One region of the Paenibacillus sp. JT22N12 genome, then DNA from elsewhere that is predicted to be linked to it. Evidence: a T-box and tRNA genes for the amino acid it is inferred to sense, from the RefSeq annotation. Region 1 holds a T-box; the other holds one or more tRNA genes.
The links. The T-box of region 1 lies ahead of leuS (leucine--tRNA ligase). A T-box ahead of a tRNA ligase gene usually reads a tRNA of that ligase, here a tRNA-Leu.
Positions count from the first base shown of each region.

Region 2: it has a tRNA-Leu gene. The T-box ahead of leuS (leucine--tRNA ligase) is inferred to sense a tRNA for this amino acid. The anticodon was not compared.

Region 1 covers NZ_JBWDNU010000002.1:792,520-799,735, forward strand. The annotation lists gene AC0YOA_RS08860 (shikimate dehydrogenase) at 1-849, shown strand, start outside; gene yhbY (ribosome assembly RNA-binding protein YhbY) at 875-1,174, shown strand; gene nadD (nicotinate-nucleotide adenylyltransferase) at 1,237-1,824, shown strand; gene yqeK (bis(5'-nucleosyl)-tetraphosphatase (symmetrical) YqeK) at 1,814-2,389, shown strand; gene rsfS (ribosome silencing factor) at 2,386-2,733, shown strand; gene AC0YOA_RS08885 (CvfB family protein) at 2,730-3,632, shown strand; gene AC0YOA_RS08890 (class I SAM-dependent DNA methyltransferase) at 3,645-4,418, shown strand; T-box leader at 4,484-4,726, shown strand; gene leuS (leucine--tRNA ligase) at 4,802-7,216, shown strand, end outside.
Region 2 covers NZ_JBWDNU010000001.1:1,183,361-1,190,576, forward strand. The annotation lists gene AC0YOA_RS04885 (serine hydrolase domain-containing protein) at 134-1,282, opposite strand; gene AC0YOA_RS04890 (RrF2 family transcriptional regulator) at 1,452-1,889, opposite strand; gene AC0YOA_RS04895 (DoxX family protein) at 2,133-2,501, opposite strand; tRNA gene AC0YOA_RS04900 (tRNA-Leu) at 2,815-2,901, opposite strand; gene AC0YOA_RS04905 (glycosyltransferase family 4 protein) at 2,983-3,939, opposite strand; gene AC0YOA_RS04910 (response regulator) at 4,111-4,509, shown strand; gene AC0YOA_RS04915 (DUF5107 domain-containing protein) at 4,643-7,216, opposite strand, start outside.

The DNA.
Region 1 (7,216 bases):
GACAGCCATACCATCTTGTATAGTGTCATCGGCGATCCTATCCATCATTCCAAATCACCGGTCATGATGAACAGGGCCTTCCGGGAAACCGGCATCAACGGAATTTACACCGCTTTTCATATTAAGGATGCGCAGCTGCCAGATTTTGTCGCGGGCGTGCGGGCGATGGGAATCAGAGGCGTGAATGTCACGATTCCTCATAAGCTTGCTGTCATGCCACTGCTTGATGAGCTTGACGAGAGCGCCCGGGCCATAGGGGCGGTAAATACAATCGTAAACCATGATGGTCGTCTTGTAGGCTACAATACCGACGGGATCGGATATGTCCGGTCCTTGAAGGAGGAAGCGGAGCCGGATCTGGCAGGGAAGCGGATACTGATTGTCGGCGCTGGCGGCGCGACAAGAGGGATCGTGTATGCCCTGGCCCGCGAAGGAGCGGCCAGCATTACGATCTCGAACCGCACGGTGCAGCGGGCGGAGGAGCTGGTCCTGGCCTTTGAAGGCCAAACAGACATCCTGCGGGCCATCGGCAGCGAAGCACTGCGGGAAGCATGCGGCGAAGCGGATATCATAATTAATACGACATCGCTCGGGATGCATCCGAAGATCGACGAGACGCCTGTCGATGCCAGCTGGCTTGCGCCCGGCGCCATCGCGAGCGATTTGATTTATAACCCGATGACGACCCGCTTTCTTGCGGAGGCGAAGCAGCGGGGCTGCAGCATTCATGGGGGGCTCGGGATGTTTATCTATCAGGGGGCCTACGCCTTTGAATATTGGACAGGCCGCAAGGCTCCTGTCGAGGCGATGCGTTCGGCTGTGCTTGATGCGTTCGGTTCTGGACGCTAATATGACGAAAGAAGGAACAATCAACATGCTGACAGGCAAACAGAAAAGGCATTTGCGCGCACTTGCGCATCATTTGCAGCCCGTATTTCAGGTGGGCAAAGGCGGAATGAACGAAAATCTTGTCCGCCATGTGGAAGAAGCGATCGAGAAGCGCGAGCTTCTCAAAATTTCAGTCCTAAACAATTCTGTCGAGGATCCAAAAGAAGTGGGCGAATGGCTGGCGGAGGAAGCGGAAGCGGAGCTCGTACAGGTGATCGGCAAGACCATTGTTCTTTACAAGGAATCCAAAGACTATAAAACAATCGTACTGCCGAAAAACAGTTAATACGCGAACCTTGCGAGGGTCATAGGGATGGCGCATGGTAACGGAAGGGAGCGGACATCGTGATAAAAGTTGGTATAATGGGCGGAACATTCGATCCGATTCATTACGGGCATCTGCTCGCTGCGGAAACAGCGCGTGAGGCGTGCGGTCTTGACGAGGTATGGTTCATCCCTACTTTTCAGCCTCCGCTGAAAGACAATGAGCCGGGAGCCGAAGGGCCTTCCAGGCTTGAAATGGTATATCGGGCTATTGATTTTCAACCGCATTTCCGGGCCCTTGATATTGAGCTTGAGCGGGGCGGAACGAGCTATACCATTGATACGGTAGAGGCGCTTCTGGAGCAGAATCCGGAGCGTTCGTTCAGCATTATTATCGGATCGGATCGGATTAACGACCTTCCAAGCTGGCACCGTGCCAAAGAACTGGCGGAGCTGGTCAACTTCATCGGTGTGGAACGACCGGGGGAATCGATTGAGAAATCACGGCTTCCGGATTACATCCTGGACCGGCTCCAAATAACGCAGATGCCGCTTATCGGACTTTCCTCGACGGATATCCGCAGGCGCAGGGCAGAAGGCTCATCCATCCGTTTCATGGTGCCGGAGAAGGTCCACTCTTTTATAAAAAGGAATGGTCTATATGAATCGTGATGACATGATAGCGGCTGTTCAGGCCGAGATGCCGGAGCGCCGCTGGAAGCATACGCTTGGCGTTATGGAGACATCCGTAGTGCTTGCCCGGCGCTACGGGGAGGATCCCGAGCGGGCGGAGCTCGCCGCGATTTTGCATGATGTGGCGAAGTATTGGCAAACGTCGCGAATGGAAGCCATTATCCGCGAGGAGGACCTTCCCCCCGATCTGCTCAAGTATGACAAAGAGCTGTGGCACGCGCCTGTTGGCGCCTATGTCGCCGAGCATAACTTTGGCGTCACGGACCCCGGTGTATTGGATGCGATTCGCTATCATACCTCGGGCCGGGAAGACATGACGCGGATGGATAAAATCGTCTGTCTGGCCGATTACATGGAGCCGGGAAGAGATTTTCCGGGAGTGGAGCGTATTCGCGAGCTGTCCGGACAGCATTTGGAGAAGGCGCTGATCGCCGGGTTTGACTCCACCATCACTCATTTACTGGCCCAAGGGAAGCGGATTTACCCGCTCACCATAGCAGCACGCAACGATTTACTATTAAAAGCCAGGGAGGCTGAGCAATGACCATAAAACCAGAGAAACTTCTGCAGCTCGTAGTAGCAGCGGCCGAGGAGAAAAAAGCGCATCAGATCGTCGCTCTCAATTTGCAGAACATTTCGCTTGTGGCCGATTATTTTGTGATTTGCCACGGTAATTCGGATACGCAGGTACAGGCGATTACAACGGAAATACGCAAGCAGGCGGAGTCCAATGGCGCGCGTTTGCGCGGAATTGAGGGCATGGACTCGGGCCGGTGGGTGCTCATCGATCTCGGAGATGTCGTTGTCCATGTTTTCCACCGGGAAGAACGTGAATATTACAATATTGAGCGGCTGTGGTCCGACGCGAAAGTTGTGGAGTTTGCATGAGTTTAATAGCCGGTACAATCCAGAAGTTCAGGGTGGCGCGTGAAGTGTCGCCCTACGGCTATTTTTTGAGTGATGGAGAATCGGAAGTGCTGCTTCACTATACCGAGCTTGTCGGTCACCGTCCGAAAGTGGACGATGAAGTTGAAGCCTTCATATTTTATGATACCGATGACCGGATCGCGGCAACGATGAAGCAGCCGTTCATTACGCTTGGCAAGGTCGCCCGTCTGGCGGTTGCGGATATCCATCCGCGTATCGGCGCTTTTCTGGAGATGGGACTCGGGCGGCAGCTGCTGCTTCCAATGTCCGAGCAGCCGGAGCTCAAGGAGCTGCGTCCCCAGCGCGGCGATGAAGTGCATGTGATCCTGGCCCATGACAAAATCGGCCGTCTCGTGGCAAAAGTGGCTTTTGAAGAAGAGCTTGCCGAGCTTGCTTTTTCCGCACCGGAATCCTGGCGCAATACATGGGTGGAAGGCTTTGTCACCAAGACGCTGAAGATTGGCTCTTTTGTACTTATTGACGGCGGTGTTGTCGGTTTTGGTGTTATGGGCTTTGTTCCTGCAGAGGAGCGGACCAAGCTGCTGCGGCTGGGCGAGCGTGTCCGGGCCAGAGTGACGTTCATCCGTGAAGACGGACGGGTCAATTTGTCGATGACTCCCCGCAAGGAAGTGGGCAGGCTGGAGGAATCGGAACGCATCCTTGCCTTTCTGCGGGAGCGGCCTGACGGAGCCATGCCCTATTCGGACGAAACATCGGCTGATATCATTAAACAGAAGTTTAATATAAGCAAGTCGGCTTTCAAGCGGGCGATTGGCAAGCTCATGAGGGAAGGGCTTGTTGTGCAGGACGGAAGCTGGACGACCCTGGTACAGGAAAAGCAGCCTGCAGAAGAAGAATAGAGGAGAGAAGCGATGCGTGCTTACCGGCAGTTTGCCACCGTTTACGACCGTCTCATGGAGGACATGCCCTATTCCGATTGGCTGCGGTTTGCAAGGGAGTGCTGGGACCGCTACGGCATCCCGCAAACCGTCGTCGATCTGGGCTGCGGCACGGGGAGTCTGGCGATTCCGCTCGCTCGCTCCGGTTTTCAGGTATTCGGTATCGATCTCTCGGCTGACATGCTCAGCATCGGGCGGAGCAAATGGGACGAAAGCCCGCAGCAGGCGATTCGGTCCTCTGCAGGCGCCATCCGCTGGCTGCAGCAGGATATGTGCAGCTGGGAGCTGCCGGAGCAGGTTGATGCCGTTATCTCCTTTTGCGACTGCATCAATTATTTGACGGAAGAGGATTATGTGGAAGCCGCCTTCCGTGCCACCTATGAAGGACTTAAGCCCGGCGGCGTCTTCCTCTTCGATGTGCATCCGCCCAGGACTCTGCAGCGTTACGCGGATGAGCAGCCCTTCGTGCTGGATGACCGGGATATCGCCTACATCTGGACGAGCGATCTGGACAGCGAACGGGTGGAAATCGAGCATCATCTGACGATTTTTGTCCGTGAGTCGGATGAACGGCCGTCCCATTACAACCGTTTTGAAGAGATTCATGTCCAGCGGGCTTACCAGCCGAAGTGGATTCTGGAGGCGCTGGCGAGAGCGGGGTTTGGCAGGGTGGAATCGTTCGCGGACTTTAGGCTGGCTGCGCCCGATGACCGTTCTGAGCGGCTCTTCTTCGCTGCGGTAAAATGAAGACTTATCCAGATGTGCTCTTGACATGCGTGGGGGTGCTTCTTTATAATCGAACTAATCATTTTAGGTTGGCGTCGATAAGGAGCAGTAGTTTCCTTGAACTGGATTCAGAGAGCCGGCGGTTGGTGCAAGCCGGACCAGAGGGGTTATGAACTCGCCTTGGAGCCGCACGTGCAAGCAGGTATATTAGCTTATGGCCTGTCTAAGCGTGCCGTCCCGCCCGCGTTAAGGGTTCGAGTGAGCAGCGGCAAAGCATGCCTGTTGTTAACTAGGGTGGTACCACGGGAGATAATCCTCTCGTCCCTAGCGTTTACGCTGGGGGCGGGAGGTTTTTTTATGAAAAATATGCGAATATAAGCAAATGAAATCGGGAGGCAATGGTAATGTCACAGGAACGTCCAGAGCAGCAAGGCTATAACCCACTGGTCATTGAGCCGAAATGGCAGATGTATTGGGATGAGCACAAGACTTTTCAAACGACTGAGGATCCGGGAAAACCGAAATTTTACGCGCTGGATATGTTTCCGTATCCATCCGGCTCAGGGCTGCATGTAGGCCATCCCGAAGGGTACACGGCTACTGATATCGTCTCCCGCTACAAACGGATGAAGGGCTATAATGTCCTCCACCCGATGGGCTGGGACGCGTTTGGACTGCCTGCGGAGCAGCATGCTCTGGATACGGGGGAGCATCCTCGGGAAATTACGGTCAAGAATATCAATAATTTCCGCAGACAAATCAAGTCGCTTGGTTTCTCGTATGACTGGGACCGCGAATTCAGCACCACCGATCCCGATTATTACAAATGGACGCAGTGGATATTCATTCAGCTGTTTAACAAGGGACTCGCTTATGTGGCGGAGGTTCCTGTTAACTGGTGTCCTGCGCTGGGCACAGTGCTTGCGAACGAAGAAGTTATCAACGGCCTGAGCGAACGGGGCAATCATCCCGTCATCCGCAAGCCGATGCGCCAATGGGTGCTGAAGATCACGGAATATGCGGAGAGGCTGCTTGAGGATCTGGAGGAACTGGACTGGACCGAAAGCATCAAGGACATGCAGCGCAACTGGATCGGCAAATCCAAGGGAGCAGAAGTGACCTTTGCCATCGACGGCTATGAGGAATCGCTGGTCGTGTTTACGACAAGGCCCGATACGCTTTTTGGCGCAACCTACTGCGTGCTGGCGCCGGAGCACGAGCTTGTCGCTCAAATTACGACGGCGAAGCAGAAAGCTGCCGTGGAAGCTTACCAGGAGTCTGCCGCACGCAAAAGCGATCTGGAGCGCACAGATTTGGCCAAGGACAAAACAGGCGTATTTACAGGAGCCTATGCCATCAATCCGGTGAGCGGAGCCAAAACACCGATCTGGATCGCCGATTACGTTCTTGCCGGATACGGCACCGGGGCCATTATGGCAGTACCGGGCCATGATCAACGCGACTGGGAATTCGCCAAGCAGTTTGATCTGCCTATAGTGGAGGTTGTTCAGGGCGGGACGATCACCGGGGAAGCCTACGCCGGAGACGGTCCCCATGTGAATTCGCAATATTTGAACGGATTGAACAACGAAGAGGCTATCGCCCTGATGATCCGCAAGCTGGAGGAGAACGGCAAGGGCAAAGGTAAAATCACCTACCGCCTTCGCGACTGGCTGTTCAGCCGCCAGCGTTATTGGGGGGAGCCGATTCCGATTCTTCATCTGGAGGATGGCACGATGAAGCCGGTTCCGGATGACCAGCTGCCGTTGCTGCTGCCGGAAATCGATCAGATCAAGCCTTCCGGGACGGGCGAATCGCCTTTGGCGAATGTGACCGAATGGGTGGAGACGATTGATCCGGAAACGGGGATGAAGGCGCGCCGCGAAACCAATACGATGCCGCAATGGGCGGGCAGCTGCTGGTATTATCTGCGGTTTATTGATCCTCACAACCAGAATGAGCTTTGCTCCAAGGAGAAGCAGGCGCAGTGGCTGCCGGTGGATCTGTATATCGGCGGCGCGGAGCATGCTGTGCTTCATCTGCTTTATGCGCGCTTTTGGCATAAGGTGCTGTACGATCTGGGCATTGTGGATACGAAGGAGCCGTTCCATAAGCTGGTCAATCAAGGCATGATTCTTGGCATGAATAATGAGAAGATGAGCAAATCGCGGGGCAATGTCATCAATCCTGATGATATTGTCAATGAGTTCGGGGCAGATACGCTGCGGATGTATGAGATGTTCATGGGACCGCTTGAAGCTACGAAGCCATGGAATACCAACGGTGTGGAAGGGATGTACCGTTTCCTCAGCCGCGTATGGCGGATGGCGATCGGGGAAGACGGCGCTCTTCATGCGAAAATATCGGATGCAAAAACGACGGATGCGTTCAAGCGCACCTGGCATCGCACGATCAGGAAGGTAACGGACGATTACGAGCATCTGCGCTTCAATACGGCGATCAGTCAACTGATGATATTCGTCAATGAGGCGTACAAGGCAGAATCGCTCCCCCGGGAAGCAGTCGAGCATTTTGTTCAGATGCTGTCTCCGCTCGCGCCGCATATCGCCGAAGAGCTGTGGTCAAAGCTGGGTCATACTGGGTCGGTCACTTATGTGGCTTGGCCAGCCTACGATGAGTCCTGGACGATTGATCAAGAGGTGGAAATTGTCGTACAGGTGAACGGAAAAATCCTCGATCGTCTCTCGATAGCGGCCGATACGGAGGAATCCGAGATGGAGAGCATCGCCAAGCTATCCGTTAAAGTGGCTGAGGCGCTTGAGGGCAAGACGATCCGCAAAGTAATTGCCGTCAAGGGC
Region 2 (7,216 bases), on a different contig from region 1:
TCACGGATTGAACGTGATAGACTGGTTTTTGGATTTTGCTGTTCTATTACCATATAGTATCTATTGCGTGGAGTGTTGAAGTCACATTGAAACAGCACTTGTCAAAGTGCCGCACTGTCGGCTATATTTCCTGCTACAGCGCTCCGTATATAACGGCCCGCAGCCTTGGATGAAAATAAGGCTCGCGGCTTGGCAGCATTTGCTGCATATAAACGACGGACAATTCCTCGTGCGGATCAATCAGCGTCCATGAGCCAGCCAGACCTGCCCAGCCGAACTCACCGATCGTGCCGTTGTTTCCGCCCGCCGCCGGATCCATCAACACGCGGACTCCAAGGCCGTAACCGTATCCGTTCATATGCGCCCAGCTGAAATCCTTGAGCTGCTGCTGACTCAAATGGTTGGTCCGCATCAGCTGAATCGTCTTCGGACTGAGAAGCCGCACGCCATCCAATTCGCCGCCCCTCGCCAGAGCCTGCGCAAACCGGCTGTAGTCGCCGGTTGTCGACAGAAGGCCGCCCCCGCCGCTTTCGTATCTGCATCCTGGCTGAAAAGGGGTATCCATCCTGTCGTTGACGGTCAGCTTGCCGTCTTCTGCACTGTCATACATCACGCATAACCTGTCCCGCTTGTCATCTGAGATTCTGAACGAGGTATCGTTCATCCCGAGCGGTCCGAAAATTTCCTGCTTCAGAAACTCTTCAAAGGTTTGGCCGGACAGCACCTCGATCAAAGCGGCCAGGACGTCATGGCTTGTGCCGTATTTCCAATGCGTGCCGGGATCAAAAGCAAGAGGGATGGCCGCAAGCTGCTTGGACAGCTCCCGCATATTCATCGTGGCGGCGGCGTTCTCCATCATAACGCGGGTCTGCCGTTCGGTTTCCGTCCCAATCCCGCCATATGTAAGACCGGACGACATGGTGAACAGATCCTTGACGCGAATCGGGTTGGCCGCGGGAGATACCGTCATATCGCCAAATTCGTTGTAGCGGTACACCATCGGATTTTTGAACTCGGGCAGATACTCCTCAAGCGGATCGTTCAACAGATAGTGTCCTCTCTCGTAAAGCATGAGCGCCGCGGTGCAGGTAATCACTTTGGTCATCGAATAAATTCGGTAAATGGTATCCGTGCTGATTTCCTTCTTCTTCTCCAGATCCGCATAACCGAAGCTGTCCTGGTATAATACTTCCCCGCGGCGGACAACGGTTAAGGCGCAGCCGGCCGGTCCTTTTTCCACAAAGCTCTTAAGGATCGGAGTCAATCGTTGTATCCGGTTCATTAATGCATCCCCTTTCTGAAAACGTTTACCATCATAGTAGCACATGGTTTTGGCAGGTGTAAATTAAGACGGGGCCCCCTTCCCAAAAAAAATTGGGTCCTCGTGCATGAGTAGCCCCAAACGTGCTTCTTGTTGATCGTGCCGGACTTATTATTTGGTGTGATATACCCTAAACGTTGAAGAAGTCGACCCTGGACATGACATGATCAATGGTGAATTGATGAAGATACTGAATAGTGTTCTGTTCCGCATTGTGGAGAATTTTTTCCAGCTCCAGATCCAGAAACTCCCCGGCCTCCCCGCAATCCGCTTCTTGAGCGGGCTCTTTTCCTCCCGTGTTGACTGCATCATATATATCTCCGAGCGTAAGCGCGGCAGTATCTTTTTTGAGAATATATCCTCCCTCACGACCACCCTTGGATTCCACGATTCCGGCGCTGGCCAAGGCTTGAAGAACTCTTCGCAGGAAAGTGGCATGGGAATCCACCTGGCTGGCAATCATGGCACTTGATAAAATGCCCCTGCTTTGGGCTAGCCAGACAACGGCATGAATGGCGATTTTGAAATGCGGCGGCCCGAAATCGATTCGTTTATTCGCTGTGCTCATTACCGCTCACTCCCTTCTTCATTACAGCATGTCAGAATTTCAATATGTGTGTAATATAGGCACATTATATGTTTTTTACCCGTCTGTGGCAAATTCTATTCAACCTGTTGCCTTTGGTGCATCTATTAGAAAAAGAGAGCCAGTCGTGATTGGCTCTCTTTGATTTGACTTCTATAGTATCGCCTGTACACATCTGCCTGTTGAAGCTGACGATTGATAATTTGGATGCCCGAACAACCGTCATTAACCCGGGAAATTCGCAAGCTCCGAGCTTTGCAGCAGAGTAACCGCAACGGATAGAATCAGCAGCACGATTACGGGCAATAACGCGGTTACCGGATCCTTGACCCGGATATGAGCGGCGGCAGCGCCCAGCATGATAAATCCAAGCCAGATGCCAGCCCACGCCGACCAGCTTGGCTCCCAGAAGCCGATGACCAGCGCGATCACCGCTATATACTGGGTCAGACCGGTAAAGACCCGAAACCATTGCGGCAGCTTCAAATGGGCAAAACTATCCACCTGCATTTTGGTGCCAAAAACCTTCATTGAACCCGCCATCAGAAACACTAGACCTAATAGGATTTCAATAATCATGGCTAAAACGTCCACATCCATCTCTCCCCGTATGCTCTTTTTTTAACACAATGTGCATGACCATGGCTGTAATCATAAAGCATAATACATCAATATTCATCTCTCCTTGCCAGCCTTCAGCAATCCTCAGATTTAATTGCAACTGGTGTAGGCACATTATAGAACGAAAGCTTGATGAATGCAATACTGAATTAAAATATGAGATAGTCTCCAAATGTATGCCTTTCATGAAGTGGAGCAAAACGCCAAGAGCAGTAACCGGACGAAGCCGGTGCTGAACAAACAAAAAAACCCTTCCTTTGAGAAGAGTTAGTTTAGTTTAAAGGTATGGTGCGGTCGAGAGGACTCGAACCTCCACGGCATTGCTACCACTGGAACCTGAATCCAGCGCGTCTGCCAATTCCGCCACGACCGCATATTAGCGAGAAAATCATTTTCGCTCAATATTCAATACTATACCGTTTATCTATGAGAATGTCAACATTATTTTCCTTAATTATTGAATCAGCAACAATATGATGGAGAATAAACCGGTGCAAATATTGATTAAATACAGGAAGGATACCACCTGAACCGGTTTCATGCCTGTTTTTAACAATACATAATGCGCCTGGGAAGCGTCTGCCTTGTAGAAGGGAACGCCCTTCATCATCCTCCAGATCACAACACGGACATTGTCCAGGATCGGAACGCTGAGCGCAAGAATCGGAATGAACAAGGACAGGACTGTCGCCTGCTTGAAGGCTCCGTCAAGCGCAATAACGGCAAGGATGAAGCCAAGAAAAGTAGCTCCTGCATCGCCCATGAACACTTTTGCCGGCGGCCGGTTGTATCTCAGATAACCCAGGGATGCGCCTACAAGAATCGTAGCCATCATCGCCGACTCGCCTTGTCCCATTACAAGCGCGACCACCAGAAGCGTTGTTCCCGATATAGCGGATAATCCGCTGGCCAAGCCGTCAATCCCGTCTGTAAAGTTAATTACCGTTGTTACGCCAAAAATCCATAAGACGGTGAAGAGGAACTGGAACAACTCGGGAAGTACGTAATAGCTTCCTGTGAAGGGATTCTCAAAGCCGCTGAATACAATCCCCGAGCTGTAGACCAGAATGGCAGCACCCATCTGAACCACAAATTTTGGCAGCGAGGCAAATTCCTTGCCATGCGTCTTGTACCAGTCGTCAACAAGGCCGATGATCAGAATGATCAGGCCGCCTCCGAGAATAGCCCCGGTCTTGATCCAATTATCGTGAACAAATATCAGATATAAAATGACAAAGGCAGCATAAATCGCAATGCCTGCGGTCAGCGGAATCGGTTCCCGGTGAATTTTGCGTTCGTTGTTGGTTTGGGGCTTGTCCACAAATCCGATCCTGAGTGCCAGCTTGCGAAGCGGCGGTATAAGTGCGATAACAATAGCAATAGCAAACACAAAAGCGATAATATAATTCATATCATTCTCCTTATCGATCATGATAACCTATCTGAAATTATAATCATCCCCCCGCTTAAATGCAATCCTGACACAGGAGCTTGCGCTGTTCACGCTTTTTAGCCAGCGGTCCGTTCAGTTTTTGTTCAGACTGCCCTGATATGATCGGCTTAAGACAAGGAGGCGATGACCATGAATGGAATCAAAGTAATGGTAGTCGACGATACCGCATTTATGCGCATGATGATGCGCGGCCTTCTGGAGAGTCTGGGTCTTGAGGTTGTAGCGGAAGCCGGCAACGGCATTGAAGCTGTTAATCTCTATAAAAGAGTAAGACCCCAGCTTGTGACCATGGATATTACGATGCCCGAAATGGACGGAGTCAGCGCCCTCAAAAATATCAAGCAGGTCGATCCGGCAGCTAAAATTATTATGTGCTCCGCGATGGGACAGCGGGAAATGGTCCTTGAGGCCATTCGAAGCGGCGCATGCGATTTTGTCGTCAAACCGGTGCAAAAGGAACGATTGGCCGAGGCGATATCCAATCATTTCCAGACCTTCGCAAATTCAGCCGGAGGTGGCCATATTTAGTGAATCTCCAATGAAAAAGCGGCTGAACAGATTATTTTCTGCTCAACCGCTTTTTATGTTACTCTCCAGCCCACTTTGAATCTTAAGGTGAAGATATCACTTTCTTGCCTTTCTCCCCTGCCATTATTCTCGTTTACTCCGCGGTTTGCAAATGAATGATTGCCCCTTGATGATTGGGTTCAAGGCGGAGCACTTCCTCCAATTGAGCCTGCGATTCAGCCAAGCGGCCAAGCCCCAGATGGCCGAGGCCGATCATATAGCGGCAGTGGATTTCATTGCGTCTGTTCAGATCGTCATCGAACACCAGAAAATCGGGAAGCGAAACAGCAAAATAATCGAGCTTAACCTTGTCAAACAGATGGGTTTCCCCATAATCAATCAGTTTATTGAAGCGGGAAGCCGCTTCCTTATCCCCTTGCAGCCTGGACCAGGCAAGCCCCTGGTAGAAAATCGTATCCGGCGGCTGATCATTATAGAACATCGCTCCCGCAGGCTCATCAATACCCTGCGAAGCAAGGCGGAATGCCTTCTTTGCTTCTTCATTGCGTCCATCCGCTTCCAGCGCACATCCCAGGTAATAGTAAATATTGTTCTCCTGTGCGCCGGCCAGCTTCCCCTCGCCCAGATTATCCGGATACACGAGCGCGCGCAGCAGCACTTTCTCCGCTTCCTGATATGCCTGTTCAGCAAGAAGCTTCTTGCCCAGCTCCACATGCGCCAGCACATACTGACCGGTAACCTTGCCTTCCCCACCTTCCCATGGATGGAATTTGCGGGAATTCAACAGGCCGATCGCTTCCTCATGCCTGCGTACCGTGTTATGCAGAGTGACATACTCTACAAATAAATCATCGCGCATTCTCACCTGATCCGGATGGCTGCTCAAATGATCAAGACGCTCCTGCGCGCTGATGCCGAGCTTTTTGTACAGCTGGTCGAGCTCGTACAGCACCCGCGCGTCGCTCTGGTCTGCGGCATAAGCAAGCTCCAGATAGGTCCGGGCTTTCCCGGGATCGTTCTGTTTATTGAAATAGGCCAGCGCCAGATTGCGGTGGGACGTTGGAAACGAAGAATCCAGCTCTGTTGAGGCTTCCCAATGCCGGATGGCCTCCTGATGCCTTTTCTTATCATATAACAAGTTGCCCAGATAATAATGAGCCCGTGCATCGCCAGGGTTTTGCCCCAAAGCATATTCCAGCACCTGCATGTCGAGCAGGCTGTTAGGGAAACAGTATGCTGAAGAGGCTGCCTGCCCCGCCCGTAACTGTTTCGCGGAATCATCCTGTCTTCCAAGCTTCCCATATAAATATCCCAATGTGTAATGCAGCATTGGATATACATCCCCGGCTTGATCCGGCAGGGCTCCATGCAATACGTCAGCTGCTTCCTCGTACAGCCCGCAGCCCACATAGTCAGCGGCCAGCTGCAAATAATTATGCGCATCGCCGCGCAGCAAATACCTGAAATTGTCCAGGGAGGCAGCCGCTTCTTCATGCAGGCCCCTTGCATCGAGGTTTAAATATTTTTCATAATTTGCGCCGAAGTCTGCAACATCAAGGTTCAATGTTTCCACTGCCGCGCTTACAGCCGCTTCATACCTGCCAAGCTTCCGCAGCAGCGCTGTTTTCAGATGGCGCGCCTTATAATTCCGCGTATTGCGGATAAGCGAGCGCTCTGTCAGCTCCAGCGCTTCCTCATAGGACTTTCTGGCGCCGGCGATTTGAGCGAGCGTAAAATATCCACTGTCCTGCCACGCGGCGGACCATACCGATTTGTACAGCGCTTCGAAGGCTTCTTCGTGACGTTCCTGCAGCTTGAGCGAAACGCCCAGCTGGTAATAGGCCTCGCTGTCGTACGGATTGGTATTGCGCGCCGTCAAGGTCTTGATTGCGCGCCGGAAATGCGTCTCCGCCTCTGTGAACAGGCCTCTGCGCAGCAGAAGCGTGCCATAGGCAACATTGATGCGGATATCGCCGGCACTGCGCTTCAATCCTTCCAGATAATACTCCTCCGGCTCGAATGTCGCATGGCGGTACTGCTCCAGATGAAGACCGGCCAGCAGCAGCTCTTCCACCGTCAGCAGCTCCTGCGGTGCAGGCATCGGCTGTGCGGCCTCAGGCATTTTCTCGATTGCCGGTTTTTTGGGCTGATAGCCGACCAGCGTACGTCCTGCCGCATCGCGTACAGTAAGCATGAGGTCGTGGGCCTGATCGTCTTCATGAAGCTGCATCGTCTGCGTGAACGATTCAAGCGGCGACAGGCTCACGCTCAGCAGCAAATAACGGCTGCGGGCGCTGGACAGTTCTACCGTGGCATTTTCGAACCGGGACGTCGCATAGACCTGTATCCGGATGCTGCGGTCCGCGGAATCCACCTCCAGGTTGACTGCGGCATCCCTGGAAGCATTTTTCACGACGCCAATCTGCTTGTAAGGCATGAAATATTGGGTGAAGGATTTCTCCTCATAAGGCTGAAGCCAGGTGAAGTCGGGCTGGTTATCGGTGTAGACTCCCGTCATAAGCTCAATGTAAGGACCATCCTCGTCTGTCAGATTGCGGTCCCACGCCTGGCCGAATTCCCCATTGCCCCATGTCCACTGTTTTTTGCCCGGCGAAATATGATGGTTGGCGACATGCAGCAGACCCGCCTGAACCGCGTGATCGTAACCCCCGACAAAATTATAGTCGGAATGATATGCCATGTACGA